Regions from separate parts of the Rahnella aquatilis CIP 78.65 genome, predicted to be linked through region 2. Evidence: predicted binding sites of a transcription regulator. Region 2 holds the regulator's gene; each other region holds the start of a gene.
The links. The regulator CRP, encoded in region 2, controls carbon source genes, mostly activating them, when cyclic AMP is high. The targets are predictions, from matches to a motif close to ATGTGANNNNNNTCACAT.
Positions count from the first base shown of each region.

Region 1: the regulator CRP is predicted to act here: its motif matches at 2,052-2,069, upstream of RAHAQ2_RS17335 (beta-galactosidase).
Region 3: the regulator CRP is predicted to act here: its motif matches at 1,806-1,823, upstream of ompW (outer membrane protein OmpW).
Region 4: the regulator CRP is predicted to act here: its motif matches at 1,630-1,647, upstream of idnO (gluconate 5-dehydrogenase).

Region 1 is NC_016818.1:3,810,237-3,813,982, forward strand. It holds gene RAHAQ2_RS17335 (beta-galactosidase) at 1-1,966, opposite strand, end outside; gene RAHAQ2_RS17340 (LacI family DNA-binding transcriptional regulator) at 2,101-3,183, opposite strand; gene fbaA (class II fructose-bisphosphate aldolase) at 3,319-3,746, opposite strand, start outside.
Region 2 is NC_016818.1:331,904-335,649, reverse strand. It holds gene RAHAQ2_RS01475 (phosphoribulokinase) at 1-816, shown strand, start outside; gene RAHAQ2_RS01470 (OsmC family protein) at 820-1,227, opposite strand; gene crp (cAMP-activated global transcriptional regulator CRP) at 1,591-2,223, shown strand; gene RAHAQ2_RS01460 (YccS/YhfK family putative transporter) at 2,285-3,746, shown strand, end outside.
Region 3 is NC_016818.1:2,154,933-2,158,678, forward strand. It holds gene RAHAQ2_RS09890 (septation protein A) at 1-335, opposite strand, end outside; gene RAHAQ2_RS09895 (YciC family protein) at 435-1,190, opposite strand; gene RAHAQ2_RS09900 (YkgJ family cysteine cluster protein) at 1,304-1,681, opposite strand; gene ompW (outer membrane protein OmpW) at 1,973-2,605, shown strand; gene RAHAQ2_RS09910 (BON domain-containing protein) at 2,676-2,990, opposite strand; gene trpA (tryptophan synthase subunit alpha) at 3,207-3,746, opposite strand, start outside.
Region 4 is NC_016818.1:1,460,996-1,464,741, reverse strand. It holds gene RAHAQ2_RS06720 (SDR family oxidoreductase) at 1-737, opposite strand, end outside; gene idnO (gluconate 5-dehydrogenase) at 749-1,513, opposite strand; gene RAHAQ2_RS06710 (LacI family DNA-binding transcriptional regulator) at 1,719-2,702, shown strand; gene RAHAQ2_RS06705 (MFS transporter) at 2,877-3,746, shown strand, end outside.

The DNA.
Region 1 (3,746 bases), 1.4 Mb from region 2:
GACGGAACAGATATTCACTCTGAACTTCCAGCATCAGCGGTGAGGTGCTGATCAGAGAGAACTGGAAGAATTGCTGGGCGCGTTGCGCCTCAAATAACGACGGATGTGGCGTGCGATCCGCAAATACCAGACCGTTCATGCAGAACTGACGGTCATTCGGCGTATCGCCAAAATCACCGCCGTAGGCCATATAACGATCGCCGTCATCGCCGGTACGCAGCAGGCTCTGATCGACCCAGTCCCAGACAAAACCGCCCTGTAAACGCGGAAACTGACGGAACGCTTTCCAGTATTTATCGAAGCCGCCAAAGCTGTTACCCATCGCATGGGCGTATTCACAGAGGATCAGCGGACGGGTTTCGTCCGGCATGCTGATCCACTTTTTGATTGACCATTTTGGTACGGCCGGGAAGGGCTGATCCTGCTCAACACGGGAATACATCGGGCAGATAATGTCGGTGGCTGCGCTGTTGGCGCCGCCGCCTTCGTACTGCACCGGACGGGTCGGATCGACAGATTTGATCCAGCGGTAAAGTGCATCGTGATTCGCCCCATGGCCGGACTCATTGCCCAGTGACCAGATGATGATGCACGGATGGTTGCGGTCGCGCTGCACCATGCGGGTGACGCGTTCGCTGAAAGCGTTGAACCACACCGGATCGTCAGACAGACGGTTCATCGGCTGCATGCCGTGGGTTTCGATATTCGCTTCATCGACCACGTACAAACCGTATTCGTCGCAAAGCCGGTACCATAGCGGATGGTTGGGATAATGCGAGCAGCGCACGGCGTTGAAGTTGTGTTGCTTCATCAGCACGATGTCCCGGCGCATGGTGGCTTCATCCATCACCTGACCGTTTTCGGGATGATGCTCGTGACGGTTGGTGCCACGGATCAATACCGGCTGGCCGTTCACTTTCAGCAACCCGTTGCTGATTTCCACCTGCCGGAAGCCCACATCGCAGGCTTCGGCTTCAATAAGCTGCCCCTGCGGAGAAATCAGGGAAACGACGGCACGATACAGCGCCGGTTGTTCCGCACTCCACAACGCAGGCTGGCTGACCGGCAAACGCAGCGTGGTGCGGTCATATGCCGACCCGCGCTCATCAATGATTTCGCTGCCGAGCGGTTGCTGATGTTCTGCGACCGGTTTATCGCCCTGCCACAACTGGACGCGTATCTGGTAATCCGCTGCGTTTTCCTGCGGCACGGCGGCGCTGACCTGCACTTCCAGTTCGGCCTGCGTGAAGCCATGAAACAAATGCGTGCGTACCTGTAAGTCGGTAATCTGCTCCGCCGGTTTATGCAGCAACGTGACATCGCGGAAGATCCCGCTCATGCGCCACATATCCTGATCCTCCAGATAGCTGCCGTCGCTCCAGCGCAGCACCATGACCGCCAGACGGTTTTCGCCTGCGTGCAGTACGCCACTGAGATCGAATTCCGCCGGTAAACGGCTGTCCTGTGAATACCCAATCCACTGACCGTTACACCATAAATAGAAAGCAGAGTTGACGCCGTTGAACACAATGCGCGTCTGCCCGCTGCTCAGCCAGTCATTATCCACTGAAACTGTGAGCGAGTAACAACCGGTAGGATTTTCTTGCGGTACAAACGGCGGATTGACGGGGATCGGGTATTGAACGTTGGTGTAAATCGGCGCGTCATAACCCGCCAGTTGCCAGTTTGATGGCACCTGCACAGAGTCGGCACCCGCCAGATCCTGTTGCAGCCATTGTTCCGGCACGGCTTCAGGACGGGTAAAATAGCTGAACGCCCACTGGCCATTCAGGCTGCGGGATTTTTCTGAAGCCTTGTTGCTTCTCGCTTCTTCTGCATCGCGCCAGCTGTTGAACGGCGGGTGCGCGGGTAACCGGTTGCACTGCGTCGAGGCCGGTTTTTCCCAGTCGCGGCGGGCCAGAACAGTGGCCAGTGATGATAATTTATCTTCCGCTGATGACGTCATAATATCTCCCCGTAAATTGTTATGCGCTCACAATCATATAAACATGCGTAACGGGAGAGAGTAAGTAAAGTACCGGGATGCGGGAAAGGGACGCGGATCACAAATTCCGCGTCAGTCTGTTCTGAAAAGGGGAGTTACAGCGCGCTGAGCTGGCGGGCGATGCGGATCAGTTCCTGCGACAAGGCTTCCTGTGACACGTTGTCTTCGCCGGGTCTGGCGGTTGTGTGGCGTTCCACCAGGGACGTGGGCAGTAACAGCGAGGATTGCTGATGATCGCCATGCGTATGCAGATGCTCAACCAGCCGGTTAATGCTCTCGTGCCCGAGCAGGCGGAAATCCTGCTTGATGGTGGTCAGCGGCGGGAAGAAAAAGGCGCTGTCTTCGGTGTCATCATAGCCTATCACCGAGATTTGTTCCGGCACCCGCAGGCCAAACTCATGGACAGCGCGCAGGACACCCAGCGCCATCTGGTCATTGGCCACCAGAATAGCCGTAAGCCGTGCAGGCTGATTGAGCAACAATAATGCCTGCTGATAACCCGACGCCGCACTCCAGTCGCCATGCTGAACCGCACAGGGCGTAATATTATGCATCGCCAGCGTTTTCAGCCAGCCTTCATAGCGCAGACGCGCAGAGATGGATCCCAGCGGGCCGGTCAGTACGGCGATCTGCTGATGTCCGAGCGCCAGCAAATGCTCCACGCCCTGCTCTGCCCCGCAGTGAGGATCGAACAGAATTTTAAACACATCGGCCTGCGGATCAACATCCAGAAACAGCGCCGGTAAATTGCCGCAAAGCTGTGCGATCGCGTCTGCGTCTTCATTCGACAGCGGCACGTTAATCAGCACGCCATCGACACGCTGCGACATCAGTTCATTCACCGCTGTACGACACGCGGCAAGGCTCAGGTTATCAATCATCGAAATCACGACGTTGAAGCCTAACTGGTTCGCACGTGTTTTCATCGCCGAGGCAATTTGTGACGGCGCATGCAGCGCCAGTTCAGTGGTCGCCAGACCCAGCGTGTAACTTTGTTTGCCCGCCAGTTGCTGGGCGACACGGTTCGGGACGTAATTGAGCGCCGCCATCGCCTGTTCAACTTTATTGCGCGTTCTGACCGAGACGTGCGCAGCCTGATTCAGTACACGCGAAACGGTCTGATAAGACACACCGGCGTGGCGAGCAACATCATCGAGGGTGACAGATTTTGGCTTCATAGCTCTCTCTTGGGGATTCTGGCGAAACACGGATAACGGGCTATTGTGGCCGGAAAGCAGGCAATAAAAAAGGGGCCGGAGCCCCTTTGACGATGATCCTCACATTCCGGTGGTCAAGCACCGGAAGGATAAGAATTACAGTACGTCGATCGCGTTCAGTTCTTTGAATGCCAGTTCCAGGCGAGTCACCATGGAAGACTGGGCAGAACGCAGCCATACGCGCGGGTCATAGAATTTCTTGTTAGGTTTGTCCGCGCCTTCCGGGTTACCCAACTGACCTTGCAGGTAAGCTTCGTTTTTCTTGTAGAACTGCAGGATACCGTCCCAGTTAGCCCACTGGGTGTCGGTATCGATGTTCATTTTGATCACACCGTAACCTACAGATTCTTTGATTTCTGCTGCAGTTGAACCGGAACCGCCGTGGAATACGAAGTTCAGGCTGTTGTGTGGCAGGTTGTGTTTCTTGCACACGTATTCCTGAGAATCACGCAGGATCGTTGGAGTCAGTTTAACGTTACCTGGTTTGTAAACACCGTGTACGTTACCGAATGACGCAGCGATAG
Region 2 (3,746 bases):
ACAACCACCAGCGTGGCATTTCGTAAAATATTTCAGCAGCTTGGTTTGCGCGCGGCGGAACTGGAAGGCGACAGTTTTCATCATTTCACTCGTCCTGAAATGGATGCGGCAATACGCAAAGCGCGCGATCTCGGCCGTCATATCAGCTATTTCGGACCGGAAGCCAATGACTTTGGTTTACTGGAAAAAAGCTTTATCGAATACGGAGAAACCGGCACGGGTCGTTCACGTAAGTATCTGCATACTTATGACGAAGCCGTTCCCTACAATCAGGTGCCGGGTACCTTTACGCCGTGGCAGGCATTGCCGGAACCGACAGACATTTTGTTCTATGAAGGTCTGCATGGCGGCGTAGTGGCAGACAAAATTGACGTCGCCGCACAGGTCGATTTGCTGGTCGGCGTAGTGCCCATCGTTAACCTGGAGTGGATCCAGAAACTGGTGCGCGATACCGGCGAGCGCGGGCATTCCCGTGAAGCGGTGATGGATTCCGTCGTGCGTTCGATGGATGACTACATCAGCTATATTACGCCGCAGTTTTCCCGCACGCACATCAACTTCCAGCGCGTGCCAACTATCGACACTTCAAACCCGTTCGCAGCAAAAGCCATTCCGTCGCTGGATGAAAGCTTTGTGGTGATCCACTTCCAGGGGCTGGACGACATCGATTTCCCGTATCTGCTGGCGATGTTACAGGGGTCGTTTATCTCGCACATCAAAACGCTGGTGGTGCCGGGCGGCAAAATGGGGCTGGCGATGGAGCTGATCATGGCGCCGCTGGTGCAACGCCTGATGGAAGGCAAGAAGATCGAGTAAACTTTATTCGGCTGCAATCACTTCAAAGCTGTGGGTGATGGTGGCCGCTTTACCCAGCATCAGAGACACAGAACAGTATTTTTCGGCAGACAGGCTGACCGCACGTTCGACAATCTTATCGGTCAGGTCCTTCCCGGTGACGATAAAATGCAGATTAATGTGCGTGAACAGGCGCGGCGCTTCTTCGCGGCGTTGTGAGGTCAGCTTCACTTCACAATCACGCACGTCATTACGGCCTTTTTGTAAAATTGATACCACATCGATTGCGCTGCAACCGCCTGCGGACATCAGTAACATTTCCATCGGGCTTGGGGCTTTATCACCCGCATTGCCATCCATTGAAATCTGATGACCCGATGCAGACTCACCTAAAAATGTCAGCCCTTCAACCCATTTGACACGTGCATGCATGAACTATTCTCCCGGTGAATAAACTTATCGAAATCTGCTCTCAGAGTACCCTTTCACCTAAAATCTGGCAACGTAACCCGATCGCCATCATGCTGAAGCGAGACAACAGAAGACAGCATCTCAAACCTGTGCTACAAACAAAGCCGAAACATACTTTCCAGTAAATTGCGGTGACGGTTTTTGCGGTTTAAGAACAGAACCCACGGTGATAACAGCAATAAACAGGCTGTTGCACTCCGACATCCGCTTGCAGCATTTCTGGGGAGTTATATGCTGAAAGGGCGCTTTGGATTTTGAAGTGCCGTACAGGGAACTCTGAGCCCTGTGATTTTGGGCAGCGATAACAACAGAGGATAATAGCAAATGGTTCTCGGCAAGCCACAAACAGACCCGACTCTTGAATGGTTCCTGTCTCACTGTCATATACATAAGTATCCTTCTAAAAGTACGCTGATTCACCAGGGTGAAAAAGCCGAAACGCTTTACTACATCGTGAAAGGGTCAGTTGCTGTCCTGATTAAAGATGAAGAAGGCAAGGAAATGATACTGTCCTACCTTAACCAAGGTGACTTCATCGGCGAGCTGGGACTCTTCGAAGAAGGTCAGGAACGCAGTGCCTGGGTACGTGCTAAAACTGCCTGTGAAGTGGCTGAAATTTCTTATAAAAAATTCCGCCAGCTGATTCAGGTTAACCCGGATATTCTGATGCGCCTCTCCGCGCAGATGGCCAACCGTCTGCAAGTGACGTCAGAGAAAGTCGGCAACCTTGCCTTCCTCGACGTAACCGGTCGTATCGCTCAAACCTTGCTTAATCTGGCTAAACAGCCTGATGCAATGACCCATCCGGACGGGATGCAAATCAAGATTACCCGTCAGGAAATTGGCCAAATCGTCGGTTGTTCACGTGAAACAGTCGGACGAATCCTCAAAATGCTGGAAGATCAGAGTCTGATCTCCGCACACGGTAAAACGATTGTCGTTTACGGCACACGTTAATCCCTCAAAAATTGGCGCGGCAGAACACTGTCGCGCCTTTTTTATGGGCTAAGCTTTACCCATGACGCTATGGCGAAGACTGTTTTACCATCCTGAAGTGAACTACGCGCTGCGCCAGACGCTGGTGTTGTGCCTGCCTGTCAGCATTTGCTGGTTGTTCGGCAATCTGCAAATGGGGCTGCTGTTTTCTCTCTGTCCGGCCTGTTGCAACATCGCCGGTCTGGATACTCCGCACAAACGCTTTTTCAAACGCCTGCTCGTCGGCGGTTCACTCTTTGCCGTGAGCAGTATTCTGCTGCAACTGATGCTGGAAAACTGGCACGTTCCGCTGCCGCTCATTATGCTGTCGCTGGCGTTACTGCTCGGTGTCACCGGTGAAATCAGCCCGCTGCATGCGCGTCTGTTACCCGGCGCGCTGGTGGCAACTATCTTCACGCTGAGCATGGTGGGCGTGCGCCCGATGTGGCAGGCCCCGGTGCTGTTCGCTGCCGGCACCGCCTGGTACGGATTGTTTAACTGGGCGTGGTTTCGTATTTCGAAAGAACAACCGATGCGCGAAACGCTCAGCCAGCTCTATCTGCAACTCGCGGATTATTTCGAAGCCAAGTACAGCCTGCTGACGCAACATACCGATCCCGAAACCGCTTTGCCGCCGTTGCTGACCCGCCAGCAGCAGGTTATCGACCTGATTGCCCTGCTTTATCAGCAACTGCACATGTTGCCCCAGCACGGACATCATCATCACCATAAGCGGCTGTTTCAGCGTTTTCAGGTCGCACTCGATTTGCAGGAGCACATTACCGTCAGCCTCCATCAGCCGGAGGAAGTACAGAAACTGGTCGAGGAAAGCCATGCCGAAGCGGTTATCCGTCGCAATGCGCAGGTGATTTCCGCCCGTCTGCGGGTGATTGCCGACGATATCCTTTATCATCGCTTATCCGAGCGCTTTACGATGGCCAATGAGCTGACCGCGCTGGAGAAAATCGCCGCGCGTAACCCGGACAATCCGGTCGGCCAGTTTTGTTATTACCATTTCAGCCGTATCGCGCGTCTGCTGCGCACCCAGCGCCCGTTGTACCGGCGCGATCTGATGAACACTCAGCCGCGTCTGCCCTTCTGGCCTGCGCTGAAAAGTTATCTCTCATTCAAATCCGTGGCCCTGCGCAATGCCGCGCGTCTGGGCATTATTCTGGCGATTGGCAGCAGTCTGGGGCTGTTTTTCAATCTGCCCAAACCGTACTGGATTTTGCTGACTATTATGCTGGTCAGCCAGAACGGCTATAACGCCACGCGCGTGCGGATCCAGCACCGTGCGCTGGGCACATTGGCCGGATTACTGATTGCCTCAGGGTTGTTAAAACTGGAGTTGCCGGAAGGCACCACGTTGCTGTACATGCTGCTGATCACGCTGTTGTCCTATACGGTTTTACGCAAAAACTACGGGCTGGCGATGGTCGGCATGACGGTGACGGCAGTGTATACCCTGCAGTTGCTGGCGATGAATGGCGTGCATTTTCTGGTAC
Region 3 (3,746 bases), 1.8 Mb from region 2:
GGCAATGTCAGTTCTTTGCCCAACATGCGCTGGATTAATGGCTTTTTCAGTACCAACTGGCTAATCAGTAATGCGCCGGAAAACAGCACATAAATGACCGTCACTTTCCATTTAATGAATTCATCATTATGGAAAACCAGAGTCAGGGTGCCGAAAACAGCGACCATCGCGAAGGTGATTAAGGTCATCTTCTCGATTTTGCGATACAGGATCCAGGTAATGACTAACGCTAACGCGGTGGCAGCAATTAACGCGCCAGATGCGACAAAAATGTCGTAAAGCTTATAAACCACAAAAAAGACAATCAGGGGAAGAAAATCGAGGAGCTGCTTCATACTTCATTCCATGTTTTATGTATGTAATGACTATACCGGAATCATTTCGCGGACAAAAGAAAAGGGCGCCGGAGCGCCCCTGAAAAAGTTGTGTCTATATTATGCATGTAATTTCATGTAAAGACGGAACAGATAAATCAGCATAAAAGCACTGATTATATTGCTCAGTGCGCCGAGAATGACGGCGCCAATCATCGGATTTAATGCGCTCAGCACGCCAACAAACAGCATCAGCACGACCTGCGCCACAATCCACAGCATCACGGCCGGGGTAACCAGACGCACATTGCTGAAGGCCAGACGGGTGCTCAGGCGCATTGCTTTGAACACGCCGGCATTCTCTTTACAGGAAATCACCGGTGACATTGACCACGCAATCGCAATCAGGAAGGCCGGAACAAACAGCAGGGCGAGGCCGATACGGAACATGATGCTGTAAATAAACAGCAAAATAGCCAGACGCGGCAAGACAGGCAATGACGCACTTATGATTTGCGTGATACTGGCGCGAACGCCCTGGGAAACCAGCTGAATCAACGTCAGAACGCCGCCAACCAGAATCACGTTTCCGGCAAGCGTCGACAGCAGAGCGGCCAGGCTGTAACGGAAAATTGCGCTTTGCTGCTCCGGAGTAATCTGCTGCTCAATATATCCCATCATATCGCTGACGCTCATGCCGGTCATATTGCTCATCAGTTGCCCGATAGACTCGACCTGCTCAGCGGAAGGACTTAAAACCCAGCTCAATATGACGGTGATTAATGCGGCCAGAACCGAGAGCGCCAAAACGCTACTCATCTGATTACGCATAAAATTATAACTGTCACGGTACAACGTACTGGCCGTGATAGACATGGACGCTCCTTGGCAAAAAGCAAAAATCAATAAGGCGGGGATTGTACCCTTTAAATGCCTCCCGCCGATAGTTTTGCGCTGATTTCCTATCAGACCCGCCGCTGAATCTCTGCTCAGACGCAACTGAGGTGACTGAGATCAATCGTCGGTAAATCGACATCCAGAGGGGGCAGACCATACTTTGCACGGGCACGATCGCAGGCGTCATTGGCGATGCCATTCAATCCTGACTGATCGAATTCGCGGCACGGTGTCGGACGGTTGGTGTAAACAGAACAGGAAACCGCGTGTCCTACTTCCCCCTTAAGGGCAACACAGCGCGGCGTTTTACTGTTAGTACCTTGCATGCAACTCAGAAAAGGGGTGACTTGCTCTGTCAGTGCCTGCGGAACACACCCGCCAGCCTCTTCAGATTCAGCCCAATAAAATGAAACGCGGAAATAAGCGCAGCATGCGCCACAGGTCATACAAGGATTGTTAATTTCGCCCATCTTGGAAGTTACCGACTCCTTACGGCACCAAACCAAAACCCACTATGAGTATGCAAATTACGCAGCGCCATTTTTTTTAGCAACTGAAATATCACCTGTTAACAAAACAACAGAATCTCCTCATTTTTGATGCAGATCAATTCCTTTGTTTTTATAGATTTAGATCGCTTTGCGGAAGATGCATTTTCTTACTTTTTGTTTTAAAGATGTGATCCCGCATTGATCAAACCATACCAAAGAGTAGGTATCATTCGCGCGGTTGATAACTAATCCACACAAAGGGAAGGGACAATGAAAGCAGCATATTGGGCATTAGTGGCAGCAGCGGCATTTCCGGCAGTCTCGAGCGCACATCAGGCCGGGGATGTGATTTTTCGCGTAGGGACCGCCACGGTTCGTCCGACAGAAGGTTCGGACAACGTGCTGGGTCTGGGTTCTTTTAATATCAATAACAACACGCAGATGGGATTAACCCTCGGCTACATGTTCACTGACAATATCGGGATGGAGTTGCTGGCCGCCACACCGTTCCAGCACAAAGTCGGTCTGCAAAGTACCGGGACTATCGCAGAAGTGAAACAGTTACCGCCGTCCCTGATGGCACAATATTACTTTGGTGACCGGCAGGACAAATTGCGTCCGTACCTCGGTGTGGGTATCAACTACACCACATTCTATGACGCAGATTTTAACCAGACCGGGCGTGATGCCGGGCTTTCAGATTTAAGCGTCAAAGATTCCTGGGGCGTGGCAACGCAGGCCGGTCTGGATTACAACCTGGACGATAACTGGTTGATTAACATGTCTGTCTGGTGGATGGATATTGATACTGAAGTCAAATTCAAAGCCGGTGGTGAGCAGCAAAACATCAACACCCGGATCGACCCATGGGTCTTTATGTTTGGCGCCGGCTATCGTTTCTGATTTTTCTGGCAACGCATAAAAAAAGAGGCGCTTCTGCGCCTCTTCAGTCATTCACCCGTTCTGTTCCAGGCTATTTCAGCCGCATGTCATTCTCAATCGAGCGCACACCAGATACGCCGCGAGTCACTTCAACTGCACGGTTTGCATCCGCCGTTGACGTCACAAAACCACTCAACTGCACGCGGCCTTTAAAGGTTTCGACGCTGATCTCAGTGGATTTAATGCTCTTATCTGCCAGCAGGGCAGATTTAACTTTTGTGGTGATGACAGTGTCATCGATGTAACCACCGGTTCCTTCTGATTTTTTCGTCGGCGCACAAGCGGCAACAGCCATGACCACAACCGCAGCCATGCAGAATGCGGACAATGTTTTGAATAGCTTCATAAATAACACTCCATGATTTGTTATAAAACCAAAAGAAACAAACTCTTAACCGACCACGTGATATTAATATCGCGCACAATATCATTGATCTGCAGAGTCATTTTAGTTTGGATTATTGAAAGGGGTAATACAAATTAAGCGGGGTAAAAAAATAGTAAGAAATTAAAAGAAACAGAACCTTAGTCACTTTTCGGCTGAGGTTCTGTCTGAGAACAACTACTGAGCGCGTGTAGCCGCTTTCATTTCGCTGACGAAACGGGAAAGCTGGGCCAGCATTTCAGAAGGTTGATGCAGATTGTTTTCGATAATGCGCACCGTCGCTGAACCGGAAATAGCTCCGGCTGCGCCTGCGGCCAGCGTTTCTTTCACCTGTGAAGGTTCGGAAATACCGAAGCCCTGCAAAGGCGGTGCCGCATTGTATTCGCGAAGTTTATCCACCAGATGATTCAGCGGCGTCAGCGCGCGTTTTTCTGTGCCCGTCACACCAGCACGTGACAGCAAATAGGTGTAGCCACGGCCATGAGACGAAATCTCACGCAGTAAATCGTCAGAGGCATTTGGCGGACAGATGAAAATAGGGGCGATGCCGTGGCGTAAGGCAGCCGCACGGAATGGCGCAGATTCTTCAAATGGCACATCGGCGACCAGTACCGAATCGACCCCCACTTCAGCACAACGCTGATAGAAAGTTTCAATGCCGTTGTGGAACACCAGATTGGCGTACATGAGCAGGCCAATCGGGATATCCGGATGCTT
Region 4 (3,746 bases), 1.1 Mb from region 2:
GGCATGGCACTTGCCATCACGGTCATGGTCAGTACGTTGGTGTCGAGCGGTAAACCGGCCATAAACGCCACGGCCTCGCCGACGCGTTCCACCGGAATAACCGGCTCCTCAGCGATATGTCCGTCCGCCTGCATCCTGCCCGCCAGCGCCTTATTACCCATGTCCGTCGCCGCATTGCCGACATCGATTTGCCCGCAGGCTATGTTGAACGCCCGTCCGTCCAGCGCGGTGGATTTGGTCAGGCCGGTGATCGCATGTTTACTGGCGGTGTAAGGGGCGGAATTCGGACGCGGCGATTGTGCCGAAATCGAACCGTTATTGATGATACGTCCGCCCTGCGGCGTCTGACGTTTCATCAGCTTAACCGCCGCCTGCGTACACAAGAATGCGCCGGTCAGATTGGTATTGATCACCGACAGCCAGTCTTCTACCGGCAGTTCATCGACCGGCACATCCTTCACGTTATTACCGGCGTTATTGAACAGCAGATCCAACCGCCCGAAGGTTTCCTGAATATCCTGAAACAGCGCGGCGACCGATTGCGGGCTGGTAACATCCAGCTGACGTGCCACCGCCTGCCCCGGTGCAAACAACGCAACCGCCTGATCGAGTTTTTCTTTATTGCGTCCGGCCAGGATCACTTTAAATCCGATCGCTTCCAGCGCTTTCGCGGCGCTTAACCCGATACCGCTCCCGCCGCCGGTCACTAAGGCGATTTTTATGTCTTCAGTGCTCATTTCGGCTCCTTCTACACAGCAGCTAACATGCCGCCATCAATGAAAAGAAGATGTCCGTTGACGAAATCCGAGGCTTTGGAGGACAGATAAACCGCGCCGCCCACCAGCTCTTCAGGATTGCCCCAGCGCGCGGCTGGTGTGCGTTTACACAGCCATTCGGAAAACTCTTTGTTATCCACCAGCGCCTGCGTCATGTCGGTTTTGAAATAGCCAGGCGCGATACCGTTCACCTGAATATTGTAGCGTGCCAGCTCAACACACATGCCGCGGGTCAGCATTTTTACCGCACCTTTCGAGGCGGCATAGGGCGTAATGGTGTCGCGGCCCAGCTCGCTTTGCATCGAACCGATATTAATGATTTTGCCGCGTTCGCGCCGGATCATGTAACGCGCCACCGCCTGTGACACCAGAAACACGGATTTCTGATTCACGGCAATCACGTCGTCCCAGTCTTTTTCCGGAAACTCGGTAAATTTATGGCGACGCTGAATACCGGCGTTATTCACCAGCACATCAATCGGCCCGATGGTGCTTTCAATATGATCAATCGCCTGATTCACCGCCTGGCTGCTGGTGACATCAAATGACACCGCATGGGCGATAAAACCCTCTGCCCGCAAGGCTTCAGCGGCTTTTTGCGTGGATCCCTGTTGTGTACCATTAACGATAATTTCTGCACCATGCTGCGCCAGCCCTTTCGCCAGCAGGAAACCCAGACCGCGCGTCGAACCGGTAATCAGAATCTTTTTATTGTCCAGTGAGAAGAGATTTGTCATGACGTTGGCCTTATTGAATGCGGATTTAAAAAGTTAGCTTCACTACACCGGTTTACTCCGCGCTAAACTGTGATGCAGATCACCTGACGGGATGTTAAAAAACCCTGTTACTCCCGGTGTGATCATCATCATTTTGATAACAATCTCCGGCGCTTTCTGTTTCAATAACAAAGATTCTTTGCAGGCCCAATCAGGAAAACTCCGCATGAGAAACCAGCGCGTGACACTACAGGACATCGCCCAACTGGCGGATGTCACGAAGATGACGGTGAGCCGTTTTCTGCGCACGCCGGAAAAGGTGTCTCCTGAAACCCGCGAACGCATCACGAAGGTGATGGAAGAAGTGGGCTATCCGCTGGAAGAAGCCCGCGGACCGGCCAAAGCGCCGCGTATCGGTATTTTAGTGCCTTCGTTTAACAACCAGATTTTCTCCGACTTGCTGGCGGGCATTGAGTCGGTCACTTCCGCGCAGGGCTTTCAGACGCTGGTGGTCAATTACGATTACAGCAAAGAGCGCGAAGAAGAACACATCATTAATCTGCTTGGTTATCAACTGGCCGGGCTGATCCTCACCGATTCCGTGCATACCCTGAAAGCCGATAAGTACCTGAATGCCGCAGAAATTCCTGTTGCCCAGGTGATGGATCTCGACGACCCGCACGGGCGGATTGCCGTCGGTTTTGATAACCAGCAGGCCGGTTACGATATGGCGAATACATTGCTCGCCAGTGGCAAACAACATGTGGTGTATTTCGGTTCGATGTCGGATGCCCGCGACCAGAAGCGTTATCAGGGTTACAGCCGCGCCATGAATGAACGCGGACTGACGCCGGTGCATATCACGCCTAATAAAGTGTCGTCGGTATCTATCGGTGCGGGCATGCTGGCCATGGCGCGTCAGTTATATCCGCAGACCAACGCGATTTTGTGTACCAATGACGATATTGCCGTCGGCGTGTTACAGGAATGTATCAAACTGGGGATCCGCGTACCGCAAGATATGGCTATTTCCGGTTTCCACGGGCTGGATATCGGTCTCGCGACCACACCTTTATTAGCCAGTGTTATCACCCCGCGCTTTGAAATGGGAAAAGTGGTGGCGGAGATATTACTCAAAAAAATCAGAAACCTGCCTACGATCGAACGGGTGGATTTGCACTACCGTATCTCCCTCGGCGGCACCATTTAATTCTGCTTTCCCGTCCATTTCTCCCCCGCCGTCCTGCACGCCAACTCCGGTGCAGGATCACGTAAGTGGTAACACCTTTTCTTAACATAATTCAACGTGACTCCTGTCACGAAATACTTTCCTCAAAATGCTTTTATTAAGCCATCGCCGTTACAAGTACACAGAGGAAAGAACATGGATAATAAAATTCCTAAGGCCCGCTGGTTACGTGTCATTACGCCAATCCTTATCGCTTGCATTATTTCCTTCATGGACAGGGTCAATATTAGTTTTGCCATGCCCGGCGGGATGGATGCCGAGTTGGGGATTACTGCTTCAATGGCCGGTCTGGCCGCCGGTATTTTCTTTATCGGGTATTTATTCCTGCAGGTTCCGGGCGGCAGCCTGGCCGTGCACGGCAGCGGACGGAAATTTATCGCCTGTTCCCTGGTTGCCTGGGCGATTATCTCGATTCTGACCGGGCTGATTACCAATCAGTATCAGTTGCTGTTCCTGCGCTTTGCGCTGGGTGTGGCAGAAGGCGGGATGTTGCCGGTGGTGCTGACGATGGTCAGCAACTGGTTCCCCGATAAAGAACGCGGACGCGCCAATGCTTACGTGCTGATGTTCGCGCCCCTCGGCGGCATGATCACCGCCCCGCTGTCTGGTTTGATTCTCGATACGCTCGACTGGCGCTGGTTGTTCATCATTGAAGGGACATTGTCTTTCGTGGTGATGCTGTTCTGGTGGTTCACCATCAGCGATCGTCCGGAAGAAGCGAAATGGCTGTCAGAGCGCGAACGCGACTATCTGGTGACGGAACTGAACCGCGAACGTGAAGCCCTGAGAGCACTGGCACCGGTAAATAACGCCCCGCTGAAAGAAGTGTTCCGCAACCGGTCTATCATCAAACTGATCATTATTAACTTCTTCTATCAGACCGGGATTTACGGCTACACCTTGTGGTTGCCGACCATCCTGAAAAACCTGACCGGCGGAGATATGAGTTCAGTGGGTATGCTGGCGATTATCCCTTACGTGGGCACCATGCTGGGGATCCTGGCG